Regions from separate parts of the Paenibacillus sp. UMB7766-LJ446 genome, predicted to be linked through region 1. Evidence: riboswitches for the same ligand, from Rfam matches in the RefSeq annotation. Region 1 holds a riboswitch; each other region holds the start of a gene.

Region 1 (4,265 bases):
TTGCACTGATCGCCTTTGCCAGCTCCTTGATGATGGCGCTTGGTATTCGGCAGGAGGTTCGCCACGGTGGATTGGAACGACTCAATCGATATCCGCGGGTCAGTAAAGGTTTTCGTAATCTGGTGTGGTTCTCTACGATCTATACGTACCTCGTGGTATATACTGGGGCATTCGTGAGCCATACGGATTCGGCAGGAGGCTGTTCCGGCTTTCCGCTCTGTAACGGACAGATTATTCCCGAGCTCTCGGGAGGCGTGGCGGTTGCTTTCGCTCACCGGGTTGCGGCTGTTTCATTAGTGATTGTCATTGCAATCCTCGGTCATTTTGCGTATCGCAAACATCCGGATAACACAGAGCTAAGAGCGTTAGGTGTCATTTCTGTTGTGCTGGTTCTGTTGCAAGTGGTCATTGGTTTTGGACTGATGCTTACGATGAATCGCCCGGAAGTGTACATGTTCGTGGCGCTGGCGCATATGCTCGATATTGCCATTTTATTCGGTGTACTAACCTATATGAGTTTCCTGGTGTACAAGTTGCATCGGCCCGTTAACCGGTTCTAATATATCCGAATTATTGTCGTTCAGGGGATGAATCCAGTGAAGTTCACCATCCGATGATGTACATCATTGGACAGGTGAACTTTGTTTGATGTCAGGCGTGTCAGGGCACCCTATTGTAAGCAGCGGTCATACGTTTACTCTGATTCCGATTTTGTTTAAATATGATGAATTATGATTATTTTGATGATCTGCAGAGTGGAAAGAGGAGGCTATATATGCTGCGAACGTTGCTGGGTGAAAAGCCGCGTAAAAACGAAGGGATACTGAAGGATGCAATAGAAGCGATGGCGGATACGCTTGAGTTATTTCAGCGACAGATGCATGTGGACCATGATCCAACCCATGATTATCGTAAACTGTATGTGTGGACCCAGGGACTCATCTCCTCGCTGGATGAGCTGGAACAGAGCTGTTTTGCTGCTTCCCATTTTCGTCAGAAAGTCAAAGCAGGCTCTACGGATGATATGACGTTACCCGAAAAAGCGGAATATGCCCGTTATGTCTACTTCTATAAGGATGGCTTCATCCGATGTTTTGCCATTCTGGATAAGTTAGGTACAGTGTTGAATGAAATATTTGAGCTAAATACGACCAATGTTAAAACCCATTTTTCTTATTTTACCGTATTAAGACAGTTCGGATATGACAAGCTGCATCATGATCTTGCCAACGAACTGATCCAGATTAAAGACTCTTACCGTGAGCCAATGAGCAAATTGCGCAAACGACGAAACATGGAGATTCATTACATGAACTCCGAAATGCAGGATGATCTGTGGCAGCTGCACCAGACTTTGCAAGGGAAAGTGAAGCTGGAGGATCTGGATCAGCATCTCTTGGAACTCCGCCAGGGTGTGGAGATGGTATGTGAGACGTTAAAAGCAGCGTATGGCTACATCAACAAGAAGTGGCATAAGCAAGGAACAACTCAATCCGGAAAGTAATTATTTTGAAATATTTCCCTTTGACAAATCGGAATACTTGGATTATACTGAGTTCCTGATCGACAGTTAGATGGAATTAACATTTATGACATTATCATTATAACTACTGAACTTATAAATTAAATATTTCTTATCGAGAGCGGCGGAGGGACAGGCCCGATGAAGCCCGGCAACCGATTTATAACTGCATGACAGCTGTGTCATTCTTTATAGATGTTAGGTGCTAATTCCTACAAAATGTGTGCAAGGCACAATTTTGGCAGATGAGAAGGTATAATCTTTCACGTGAAGAGCCCTTTTTGTTTCTGCAAAAGGGGCTCTTTTTTTGTACATCGAAGGGGAGTTTTCCTTTCATTCGGGTAAAGATACATGTAAGCAGTGGAAGGGAGTAAGTAATTTTGATTGAATTAAAAGGTTTAACCAAGACGTACGGTAAAGGTTCAAAAAGTACGACGGCCTTATCGGATCTAAATTTGAATATCCGCAAGGGTGAAATATTCGGAGTTATCGGTCATTCCGGTGCAGGCAAGAGTACATTGATCCGTTGTATCAATTTGCTCGAACGCCCGACGGCCGGCGAGGTTTGGGTGGATGGCATCAATTTAACCAGTCTGGGCAAGACCGATTTGCAACAACAACGGCGTAAGATCGGCATGATTTTTCAACACTTTAACCTGTTATCCTCAGCTACGGTATATGACAATGTGGCTTTTCCTTTGAAGCTGGTCAATACTCCCAAGGATGCAATGGATCGGAAAGTGAAGGAAATGCTCGCATTGGTTGGACTGGAGGACCACAGCAATAAATATCCGGCCCAACTGTCAGGTGGACAGAAACAAAGGGTGGGTATTGCGAGAGCACTCGCGAGTGATCCAAACGTGCTGCTGTGTGATGAAGCCACATCGGCACTTGATCCCCAGACAACTGATTCGATTCTCAAGTTGTTGCTGGATATCAATGAAAAGTACAACCTCACCATTGTTCTGATCACCCATGAGATGCACGTGATTCAGAATATCTGTGATCAGGTGGCGGTTATCCATCAGGGAGGCATCGTGGAGCAAGGGCCGGTGACGGAAGTATTCCTCAAGCCGCAGCATGCAATTACGCGTGACTTTATGATGCGGGACCATGAGGTGGGGATAGCATTGGAAGAGACTGCTCTGGCGAGTGCAGATGTTTCATTGCAGACGGACGGATCTTCTAAGCTTGTGAAAATATCCTTTCTGGGCAATAAAACCTATGAGGCTATTTTGTCCAGAACGGTTCGCAAAACAGGAGTGGATTTCGCCATTTTGCAAGGCACCATTTCGACGATCAAACAAGTTCCCTATGGGCAGCTGACCGTTCGGTTTGAGGGACAGTCGGATGAGATTAACCTTACCATTCATGAGTTAATCGACCAGGGACTTGATGTGGAGGTGCTTCGTTAAATGGATTTTTCAACAGTACGTTGGGAAGAAATCGGTAAGGCTTCAATTGAAACACTGCAAATTCTGGGAGCATCGGGCCTGTTCACGATCATCATTGGTTTGCCGCTGGGCGTATTGCTGTTCATGACAGCAAGGTCGGCTTCAATCAAGTCTCAAGTGGTGTACACTATACTTTCGTTTATTGTAAACATTCTGCGATCAGTGCCATTTATCATTCTGATTGTTGCACTCATTCCGTTTACACGTTCACTGGTCGGCACAGCTACAGGCGTACTGGGCGTTATACCACCGCTCGTCATTGCCGCTGCTCCATACTTTGCCCGGTTGGTGGAAACTACACTGCGTGAAGTGGATCGAGGCGTCATCGAAGCGGCACAGGCGATGGGAGCTTCAACCGGACAGATTGTAAGGCGTGTGCTTCTGCCAGAGGCATTGCCGGGTCTGTTAGCCGGAATTACCATTACCATCGTTACCCTCGTTTCCTACACGGCGATGGCGGGAATGGTTGGTGGTGGAGGGCTGGGAACATTGGCAATAAATTATGGCTACTATCGATATCAGAATGAAATTATGATTATAGCTGTTGTATTTATGGTCATTCTGGTGCAAGTGCTTCAGATGGCTGGCGATCGTTTGGTTAAATGGTTCACCAGGAAATAACACATATATAGCATTTGCCTAATTCGGTATCGACTTGGTGCAAAATGCAAAAAAAATTATTGGAGAAGGGGTTTTACACATGAAAAAATGGTCTTTTGCTCTACTTAGCATTTTGCTGATTGCGGTTCTTGCGGCTTGCGGAAACAACAAGGATTCCGACAGCGGCGCTGACAATGCTGGAGGCGCACCGCGCACCGTCGAATTGAAAGTGGGAGCATCACCTACACCACATGCAGAAATTTTGGAAAGCATCAAGCCTGAACTCGAAGCAGAAGGCATTCGCTTGCAAATTGTGACTTTCAATGACTATGTTCAACCTAACCAACAACTTGAAGATAAACAGTTGGATGCGAACTTTTTCCAACACCAGCCTTACCTGGATACAGAGAACAAAGAACGTGGTTTTCACCTCGTTGCTGTAACACCTGTGCATGTTGAGCCATTTGCTGGCTACTCCAAAAAAATCAAATCATTGGATGAGCTGAAAGACGGCGCCAAAGTAGCGATTCCGAATGACCCGTCCAACGGTGGACGTGCACTGTTGTTGCTGGCCAAAGAAGGTTTGATTACGCTCAAAGATGACACCAATATCGTTTCAACGATTCAGGATATTACAGCCAATCCAAAAAACCTGGATATCATCGAGCTGGATGCAGCCATGATGCCTC
Region 2 (4,265 bases), on a different contig from region 1:
TATCAAACTTCAGGTCGGAATGAACATTCCGATCAGGATTGTTGGCATTATTGTTTTGCTCACTCATGATGCGTTCCTCCTTCAATCTCCTGCTGTGCAGCTGTGAGTGCATTGCCCAGATCGGCAATCAGGTCTTCGGCATGCTCGATCCCTACAGAGAAGCGCAACAGACGGTCATCCACACCTACAGCGTCACGAATTTCAATCGGGATATCCGCATGGGTCTGTACCGCAGGATAGGTCATCAATGACTCTACTCCCCCGAGACTTTCCGCAAAAGCAATCAGCTTAATATGACGCAGCAGCGGTTCAACATAACGGGCATCTTTTACTTTGAAAGAGAAAATGCCTGTGTTCCCGCTCGACTGTTTATTCTGTATTTCAAATCCGGGATGATCCGACAAACCAGGATGATACACTTCGTTAACGGCTGGGTGTTCCAAAAGGTACTTGGCAATCGTCAAGGCATTATACTCATGCCGCTCCATACGAAGAGCAAGTGTCTTCATACCTTTCATCAACTGATAGGAGTCGCTTGGAGACAACACTGCACCAATGGAATTGTGCAGGAATGCCATTTCGGCCGACAATTCTTCTCCTTTGGTAATAATTAATCCGGCAAGGACATCATTATGACCACCCAGATACTTCGTGGCACTATGGATGATGATATCGGCACCGAGTTCAATTGGACGCTGGAAGAACGGAGTCAGTAGTGTATTATCCACAATGGTCAGCAAGTTGTGGCTCTTCGCCCAGGAGCAAACCGCTTCCACATTCGTAATCATCATTAGTGGATTAGTTGGTGTCTCAATAAATACTGCTTTTGTGTTCGGCTGACGGATACTTTCCAGAGCTGCAAGATCATTGGTATCTACGTAACTTGCTGTCACACCGAATCGAGACAGGATGCGTTCAAGCAAACGATACGTTCCCCCGTACAGATCCAGCGATACAATTAGATGATCTCCTTGACCGAATAAAGCGAAAATCGTTTGCAAAGCTGCCATGCCGGAGCTACAGGCAAAACCTGCATCCCCCGACTCCAATGCCGCCGCTGCTTCTTCCAATACTTTACGGGTTGGATTGGTCGTACGGATATAATCAAACCCCGTGCTTTGTCCAAGCTTCGGGTGGCGAAACGCAGTGGATTGATAGATCGGAAAATTAATGGCACCCGTTACCGGTTCATTGATAGACCCGATTTGAGCCAATCGGCTTTCGATTTTCAACTTGTTGTCTTCCATTGCAGCATCCTCCTGTAATGTCGATTAGATTTGCGGACCAATATCGTAAGGCGTCTCTTGATACACATAGTAATTGAGCCAATTAGAGAATAATAAGTTTGCATGTGCCCGCCAGGTAGCCGGAGGCACACGGGAAGGGTCGTCATTCGGGAAATAATGTCTCGGCAGCGCAATATCCATACCTTTGGATGCATCCCGGTCATATTCCCATTTTAATGAAAGCGGGTCATACTCGGCATGTCCGGTAGCGAAAATTTGTTTGCCGTCTTTGGTGGCGACCAGAAAAATACCGGCTTCCTCCGATTCAGCCAAAATTTCGAGACTTTCATTCTTTTCAATATCTTCACGGCGCACTTCCGTATGTCGGGAATGCGGAACGTTAAATACTTCATCAAATCCACGCAGCAAAGGCACGTTGGATCTGTTGATCGTGTGTGAGAATACGCCAAAACATTTTTCATCCAGCGGAACCTTTGGAACTCCGAAATGATGGTATAAACCCGCTTGGGAAGCCCAACATATATGCATGGTCGAGGTCACATTGGTTTTGGTCCATTCGAAGATCTCCTGGATTTCTTTCCAATAGTTCACGTCTTCAAAATCCATTTGCTCTACAGGAGCTCCTGTAATGATCATGCCGTCAAAACGGCGGTGCTCAATCTCGTCAAAGGTTTTGTAGAACAGGTCTAAATATTCCTGGGATGTGTTCTTGGACGTATGAGACTTCGGATGAACCAGAACGATATCTACCTGAATGGGTGTGTTACCTACCAGACGAAGCAATTGAGTTTCTGTCGTTTCCTTAGTAGGCATCAGGTTTAATATGGCGATACGGAGCGGACGAATATCCTGCTGATAAGCGGATGTCTCGTCCATGACAAAGATGTTCTCTCCTGCGAGTACTTCCTTGGCAGGCAGTGTGTCTGGAATTTTGATTGGCATAGTGGTTCTAACTCCTCCTTGAGCATAAATAGATGCAGCCACTGCGGCTGCGATACGATTCGCATCCGAACAGTTATAGGCTGCCATGAGCTTGCCTGCAGGCGCTGAATTGCAACCACATTGCTGGCGGCAAGCTCAAGTTCCTTAGCGAAAATCACTGCTGAGAAGTCGGTGCATATAACAAAGACCTTCCTCGGATTCCGAGAAAGGTCATATGTAAATAGATATGCGCCTCTCTCATCTCTCAGTTACAACAGTGTCAACTTGGACACTTGGTCGCTGCAAGAATTAGCACCGTGCGGTATACCGCCGGTTGCCGGGTTTCATCGGGCCAGTCCCTCCACCTACTCTTGATAAGATTTCGCTTTATTTAATTGTAAAATCTAGTGTGGTTCACCGTTTACTTTAAAACATTAATCCCCTCACGTCAAGGTGTAGTTCAATGTCTGTTCATCTGGATCGGAACCGTTCGTCAGCCGTTGTCATACACTGCTCCAGGGCGCGAAATCGACACATTTTTGCGCTTGAAAGGACTCTGTACCAGCGGTATACTAGACAAGTGTTGTAAACCCTTATGTGAGAGGTGACATATTCAATGGATGGCGACCCGAGGCCTGACTGGCAGCCGAATTCCGACAAACTGCATAGAGAATTGATATCAGCATGCCGGCAGCGGGACGTTACTTCCGTTTGGTTATAAAGCGAACGCAGTCCTGACTTCCAGGATCCGCTGCCGACCGGCTGATCTGTTCTTTTTGCGCCCATATTGATGAAATCCGCCCATTTGGCGGGTGCAGAAGGAGTAGATGAACAATGAAAATCCGGTTGGTAAACAACGGTGTATTTATTCCGGTGGATGACATTCAGCAGGCGCTGACTCCACCAGCGGAGGGATTTTACTGGATTGATGCGGACGTAGACGATTTGGCGGTACTTCAACCGCTATTCATGATGCATGATCTGGCCGTAGAAGACTGCTTGAGTGACGAAGAACAACGTCCGAAGATTGAAATTTATGAGAGCCATTATTTTATTGTTATTAATAGCATTCGTTTTGATGATGAAGAGATTTTTTTACGTGCCGTCAACCTCTTCCTTGGCAGACACTTTATTATCAGTGTGACCAAACAGAAAGTCAGTGAATTGAGAACATTGAAGCCGATCCTGTGGGAACAGGAGATCAGTACGCCGGATAAGCTGTTGTATCTGCTGGTTGACTTGATTGTTGATAATTATTTCACAGTTGGTGACCGGATTGAAGCGCGCATTGAGAAGCTTGAAGAAGATATCCTGATGCACACCAAGAAGTCTCATTTGAATGAGATTATCGGGCTGCGCAGTGAGATTCTATGGCTGAAGAAAGTACTGGGACCTCAGAAAGAGGTCATTAATACACTTAACAAAAAAGATCTGCGTCTTATTGATGATCAACTGCAGAAGTATTTCAGTGACATTTATGAGAATGCTGTGAAAATATCCGAAACCTTTGAGACTTATCGCGACTTGATGGGGAACTTGCGAGAAGCTTACCAATCCAGTATCGCCAACCGGGCGAATGAGATCATGCGTGTGTTCACCGCCATTACGACGGTGTTCATGCCGCTGACGGTCATCACCGGCATCTATGGTATGAACTTCACGAACATGCCTGAGTTGAACTGGAAGTATGGTTATTTTGTGGTCATTGGCCTGATGGTGACACTGGGCCTCAGCATGTTCTTTATTTTCCGCAAAAAAGATTGGGTTTGAACTAACTAAGAAAGACGAAGCGCTCCGCATCTGGAGAAACGCCTCGTCTTTTTTGTACGCTTATGAATGAAACCTACCGATCTATGTTCAATCTAGCCCGCATGCTGCTCCGCCTCTGTATGACGACGAAACCGGATTCGAATCATGCGCAGTCTTTCGTAAACCTGCTCCAGATTGCCTCCGCCAGGCTTCTCTTCTCCATACACTTTATGTAACACAGGCTTCAGAAACGTATCTCCCAGCTCCTCGTAGGCGCTCCACACCGCTTCTTGCTCTTGTTCAGGCATGATAGCGAGTTCCGCGTCCAGCAGACAATCTGTGTCATAC
Region 3 (4,265 bases), on a different contig from region 1:
TTATAAGATACGAAAGGGCTTTTCCATACAGGTCTGGCTCGGCTGGATATCCTTCAGCTCCGCCACTTCTTCGCAAGTTCGCCAATCTGATGTGGCGTAGTACGGCAACAGCCGCCAATGATTTTTGCACCCGCAGCAACCCATGCCTCCGAAGCATCACTCATACTGCCACATGTACCCTGTCCACTCCACGTCTTCGTTGCTGCATCGTATACTTCTCCCGAGTTCGGATACACAATAACAGGTTTATCGCTGGCACGGCTCAGAATACCGACCGCTTCCGTTACCAGTTCCATGGGAGCACAATTCAGCCCAATCGCAGCAAGCTGAGGTTCAGCTCCTAACAATCGTGCACACTCTTCCAATGGCGTGCCTTCACTGATCGCTGTCCCGTCTTTTAATGAGAAGGAGAGCCATGCATAGGCGTTCGGAAATTCTTTTAATAAAGCGATCAATACCTGTGCCTCCTGCAAGGATGGGATCGTCTCAAAGGCCAGAATATCCGCCCCTGCTTCCAGCAAGGCTGTGATCCGTGGACGATGAAACGCGCTTAACGTCTCGTCCGAGACACCATAGTGACCGACATACTCCGATCCATCAGCTAGATAAGCGCCGTAGGGCCCAACGGATGCAGCAACCATCGGTCGTGGCCGAGCCAAGACCCCTGTCTCCAAATCAGACGTTTGACGTTCCGTGCCGATTACCAGATTGCCCTCCGGTTTAACTGCCGTGTTTTCAAATCCCCCGTCCTGCACTTCTGCCCATACGTCATCTCTTGCCTGTGCAGCCAGCTGCACCGTCTTGCGAATCAGGTCTAACGCTTCTTGCTCTCCGATTCCTCTCTTGCGGAAGCCATCCACCGTCGCCTGATAACTGGATGTAATCGCACAGTCGGCTCCTGCGCGGAAATAATCCGCATGGACCTGAACGATAACATCTGGATTCTCGAGCAATACACGAGCCGACCATAGTGGATCATCCAGATCACACCCATGCTGTTCGAGTTCCGTGGCCAGCGCTCCATCCAGAATCATGACCGGATGTTTACGTAGGATTTGTTCTATGGGGTTAGTCTGTTGTGCTTGCGTCATGTACTTGTCCTCTTTTCTTGTTCACACGTTCTGTCAGATAATACGCTGCATAACATAGTACGATAAATGGAACCCCGCAATACAGCGCAATACGCTGTGTCGGGTCAAAGGCGATACCTATGCATGAAGCCAGGCATAATACAAACGAAATAATCGGTACCACCGGATAAAACGGCGTTCGGTAAACCAGGTCCTTTACCGAGTTACCCTCTCGAATATATTGCCTGCGGAACATATACTGTGAAGCGCTGATGCTCATCCACACCACAACAACCGCGAGGCCTGAGATGGATACCAGCGTAATATACACAGTACCCGGGGCAATAATACTGGACAGCAAAGCCAGACCGCCCCCAACCATGCTGATCATAAGTGCATTCAGCGGTACCCCGCGTTTGGTCAATTTGGCAAACCACGGAGAGATCGTTCTTTTGTCAGCCAGAGACCAGAGCATCCGTGAAGATGCATAAAGGCCCGAATTGGCAGCAGAGAGAATCGCCGTTAGAATAACAAAGTTCATAATGTCTGCTGCGTAAGGGACACCGACCCGCTCCATCACGGCCACGAATGGACTTTCAAGAACACTGGCATCCGACATCGGCAATAACGCAGAGAGAATAACGATCGTTCCAATAAAAAAGAGTATTAAACGCCACAACGTGGTATTGATGGCTTTTGGAATGGTCTTCTCGGGATTCTCTGTCTCTCCCGCAGCAATCCCAATCAATTCTGTGCCTGAGAATGCAAAGTTTACGGCAAGCATCGTCATCAGTATCGCAGTAGCCCCATTTGGAAACCAACCAGATGCAGTAATATTATTTAGAAATGGTGCTGGTTCCGAATCAGCCATTGGGATAATACCGAACATGGCTGCGCCTCCGAGAATAATAAAGACCACAATCGTAAGTACTTTTACCGATGAGAACCAGAACTCCGATTCCGCAAAAAATTTGACAGTCAGCGCGTTGAACAGGAAGATCATAAGCGCAAACAATGCGCTCCAGATCCATACATTCACTGAAGGAAACCAGCGCTGCATCAACAGCCCAGCCGCTGTAAATTCGGAACCGAGGGCAACCGTCCAGGTTAACCAATACAACCAGGCTACTGTATATCCTGTTGCCGGTCCGATGTATTTTGCCGCATAGCTATGAAACGCCCCTGTCTCTGGCATATGAACGGACAGCTCACCAAGACATAGCATGACCAGATAGACGACAATCGCTCCAATCAGGTAAGACAGAATCGTGCCGACCGGGCCTGCCTGCTGGATGGTATATCCAGAGCTAAGAAATAAGCCTGTACCAATGACTCCACCAAGTGAGAGCATAATTACATGCCGTGCTTGCATTTTGCGCTGAAAATGCCCTGTATCTTTGTTGTTATCCATGCCTGCTCCCCTAATTCTTCATCCAGAAAAACAAAAAGACACACTCTTCCTGAAGAGTGCGCCGTAACTGACAAATAAAAACAAACGCTCCTATCTATCAGGCTGTTCACCCGCTGGAATTAGCACAGTATCCTTCAGATCTGTTGCTGAGGCTTCTAAGGGCCAGTCCCTCCACCTCTCTGGATAAGAAAATGATTTTTTATAAATATAGCGATCTATCATGGTTGTGTCAACAATTAAATATCATCATCCATTTGTGGATAAGGGAAATCTCCAACCTCATCTTTAATCTGTCGATGATCCATAATCTGTGATTTTCATTTTCACATCATAGGTCACGGGAATCTGACTAAAGGTTTCATCCCAATTTTTTTTAACCTTTTTCCATACCTTCGGATATTTGATCCGCAACTGCTCTCCAAATCCGGCCACTTCCACCCGATAGGTGTGCTGCATTTTGTTCATAACCTGCTGTATTTGTTCTTTGGCTGTATCAGCGAACTGAACCTCACATTCCCGAATGTACTTTTCCGTAGAAGGAATTTCCGGAGCACTCCAATCTTCCATGAGCTGACCTTGTGATTCAACCTTTACATGAAAAGAAATGTCATCTCCGTGGACTTTTGGCACAATTTTGCTCTTAGTAGACTTGATTTCATAGACTATCGTATGTCCCTTTTTCGGTGCATACGATTTTAAGGCCCCTCCCTTAGCCTCCCCAGTGATCCAGGACAATCCTTGAAGATCCACCTGATTTAAGCTGCCGATCCACTTTTTCGTTTTCCCTTTATAGACGCCTGCTCCTGAGAATTTATGCTCTCCATCAGCAGTAAGGACATTTTGCAGCAAAAAGCTTGATCCTGACTGCATTTTGCCATCAAGTTCCGCGAGGGATACAGGAGGAAGAATTTTATTGTTACGATATGCATTATTCACCAACCCTCTCAGATAAAAGGCTGGGATTTCTCCCGGCTCCTTGGAGCTAAGAGCATCCAAAGCGCGTCCTTTGCTCACCAGAACAAGGGAACTGGGTCGGATATCATTGTCCCGCAAAATAAAATCAAGCAGCTGCTCCAGGCTATATTTTTTCGACAACTCTTGGGAAACGACAATAACCTTTAAATGATGACCAATGAGTGGACGGTCTCTTCTTAGAGCAAACTGACGAAAGATCTGAAAAAGGGAATCTCCGGTAAGCTGTTCATTCATAAAGGTTTGTCCGCCGGAAGAACCACCACTGGAACTGCTTTGATTTCCCTGTTTCCCCCCAACTTGTGGGACAATCTGTACGGTAGATGTAAATACATTGTTTTTGGGATAATGGCCTCCTTGTTTATTAATGTCCTGTTCAAATTTCGATTCCTCAGCGACGTCCAGTCCCAGACCCACATAAACACTTAAATCTTCGATCTCTTTGCTGCTCCAGCACCCTGAGGCAAAAACCAGCAGCGCCGTTGATAAAATGGTTAATTTCTTTCTGATCCTGTTCAATTGTACTTGCCTCCTTTCTTTCGGAACATGCTCAACAACAGAAGCAATAGTGGCAAAACACCAAATAAATAAATGGATGCAATCCCCAAAATGTCGCCGAGTTTGAACGTTTCGTCCACGTTCTGTGGAAGCATAGCAGTGATGTAACTGATCGGGAGCAGAATGATCAGAAAAGGTAGCATTTTTTTCTTGAACAATTGAGAACATCCAAGAGAAGCGGCATAATGCGTGATGGTAGACGTAGAGAAAATTTGCATAATCCAAATAACTAGTAGCAGAGATTCGAACCGTTC

What was found. Region 1 has a riboswitch for S-adenosylmethionine ahead of QP794_RS18915 (methionine ABC transporter ATP-binding protein). Riboswitches for the same ligand answer to the same signal wherever they lie in the genome.
Region 2: another riboswitch for S-adenosylmethionine. It lies ahead of metA (homoserine O-acetyltransferase MetA); the one in region 1 lies ahead of QP794_RS18915 (methionine ABC transporter ATP-binding protein).
Region 3: another riboswitch for S-adenosylmethionine. It lies ahead of mmuP (S-methylmethionine permease); the one in region 1 lies ahead of QP794_RS18915 (methionine ABC transporter ATP-binding protein).

Annotation. Positions count from the first base shown of each region.
Region 1 covers NZ_JASOYM010000007.1:250,005-254,269, reverse strand. Annotated here, with positions in the region: gene QP794_RS18925 (COX15/CtaA family protein) at 1-560, shown strand, start outside; gene QP794_RS18920 (Cthe_2314 family HEPN domain-containing protein) at 776-1,504, shown strand; SAM riboswitch class I at 1,632-1,774, shown strand; gene QP794_RS18915 (methionine ABC transporter ATP-binding protein) at 1,903-2,937, shown strand; gene QP794_RS18910 (methionine ABC transporter permease) at 2,938-3,597, shown strand; gene QP794_RS18905 (MetQ/NlpA family ABC transporter substrate-binding protein) at 3,677-4,265, shown strand, end outside.
Region 2 covers NZ_JASOYM010000001.1:494,292-498,556, forward strand. Annotated here, with positions in the region: gene QP794_RS02330 (trans-sulfuration enzyme family protein) at 1-67, opposite strand, end outside; gene QP794_RS02335 (aminotransferase class I/II-fold pyridoxal phosphate-dependent enzyme) at 60-1,247, opposite strand; gene metA (homoserine O-acetyltransferase MetA) at 1,272-2,189, opposite strand; SAM riboswitch class I at 2,424-2,549, opposite strand; gene corA (magnesium/cobalt transporter CorA) at 3,003-3,938, shown strand; gene QP794_RS02350 (HRDC domain-containing protein) at 4,031-4,265, opposite strand, start outside.
Region 3 covers NZ_JASOYM010000013.1:27,823-32,087, reverse strand. Annotated here, with positions in the region: gene mmuM (homocysteine S-methyltransferase) at 54-1,091, opposite strand; gene mmuP (S-methylmethionine permease) at 1,069-2,481, opposite strand; SAM riboswitch class I at 2,569-2,671, opposite strand; gene QP794_RS25905 (Ger(x)C family spore germination protein) at 2,767-3,972, opposite strand; gene QP794_RS25900 (spore germination protein) at 3,969-4,265, opposite strand, start outside.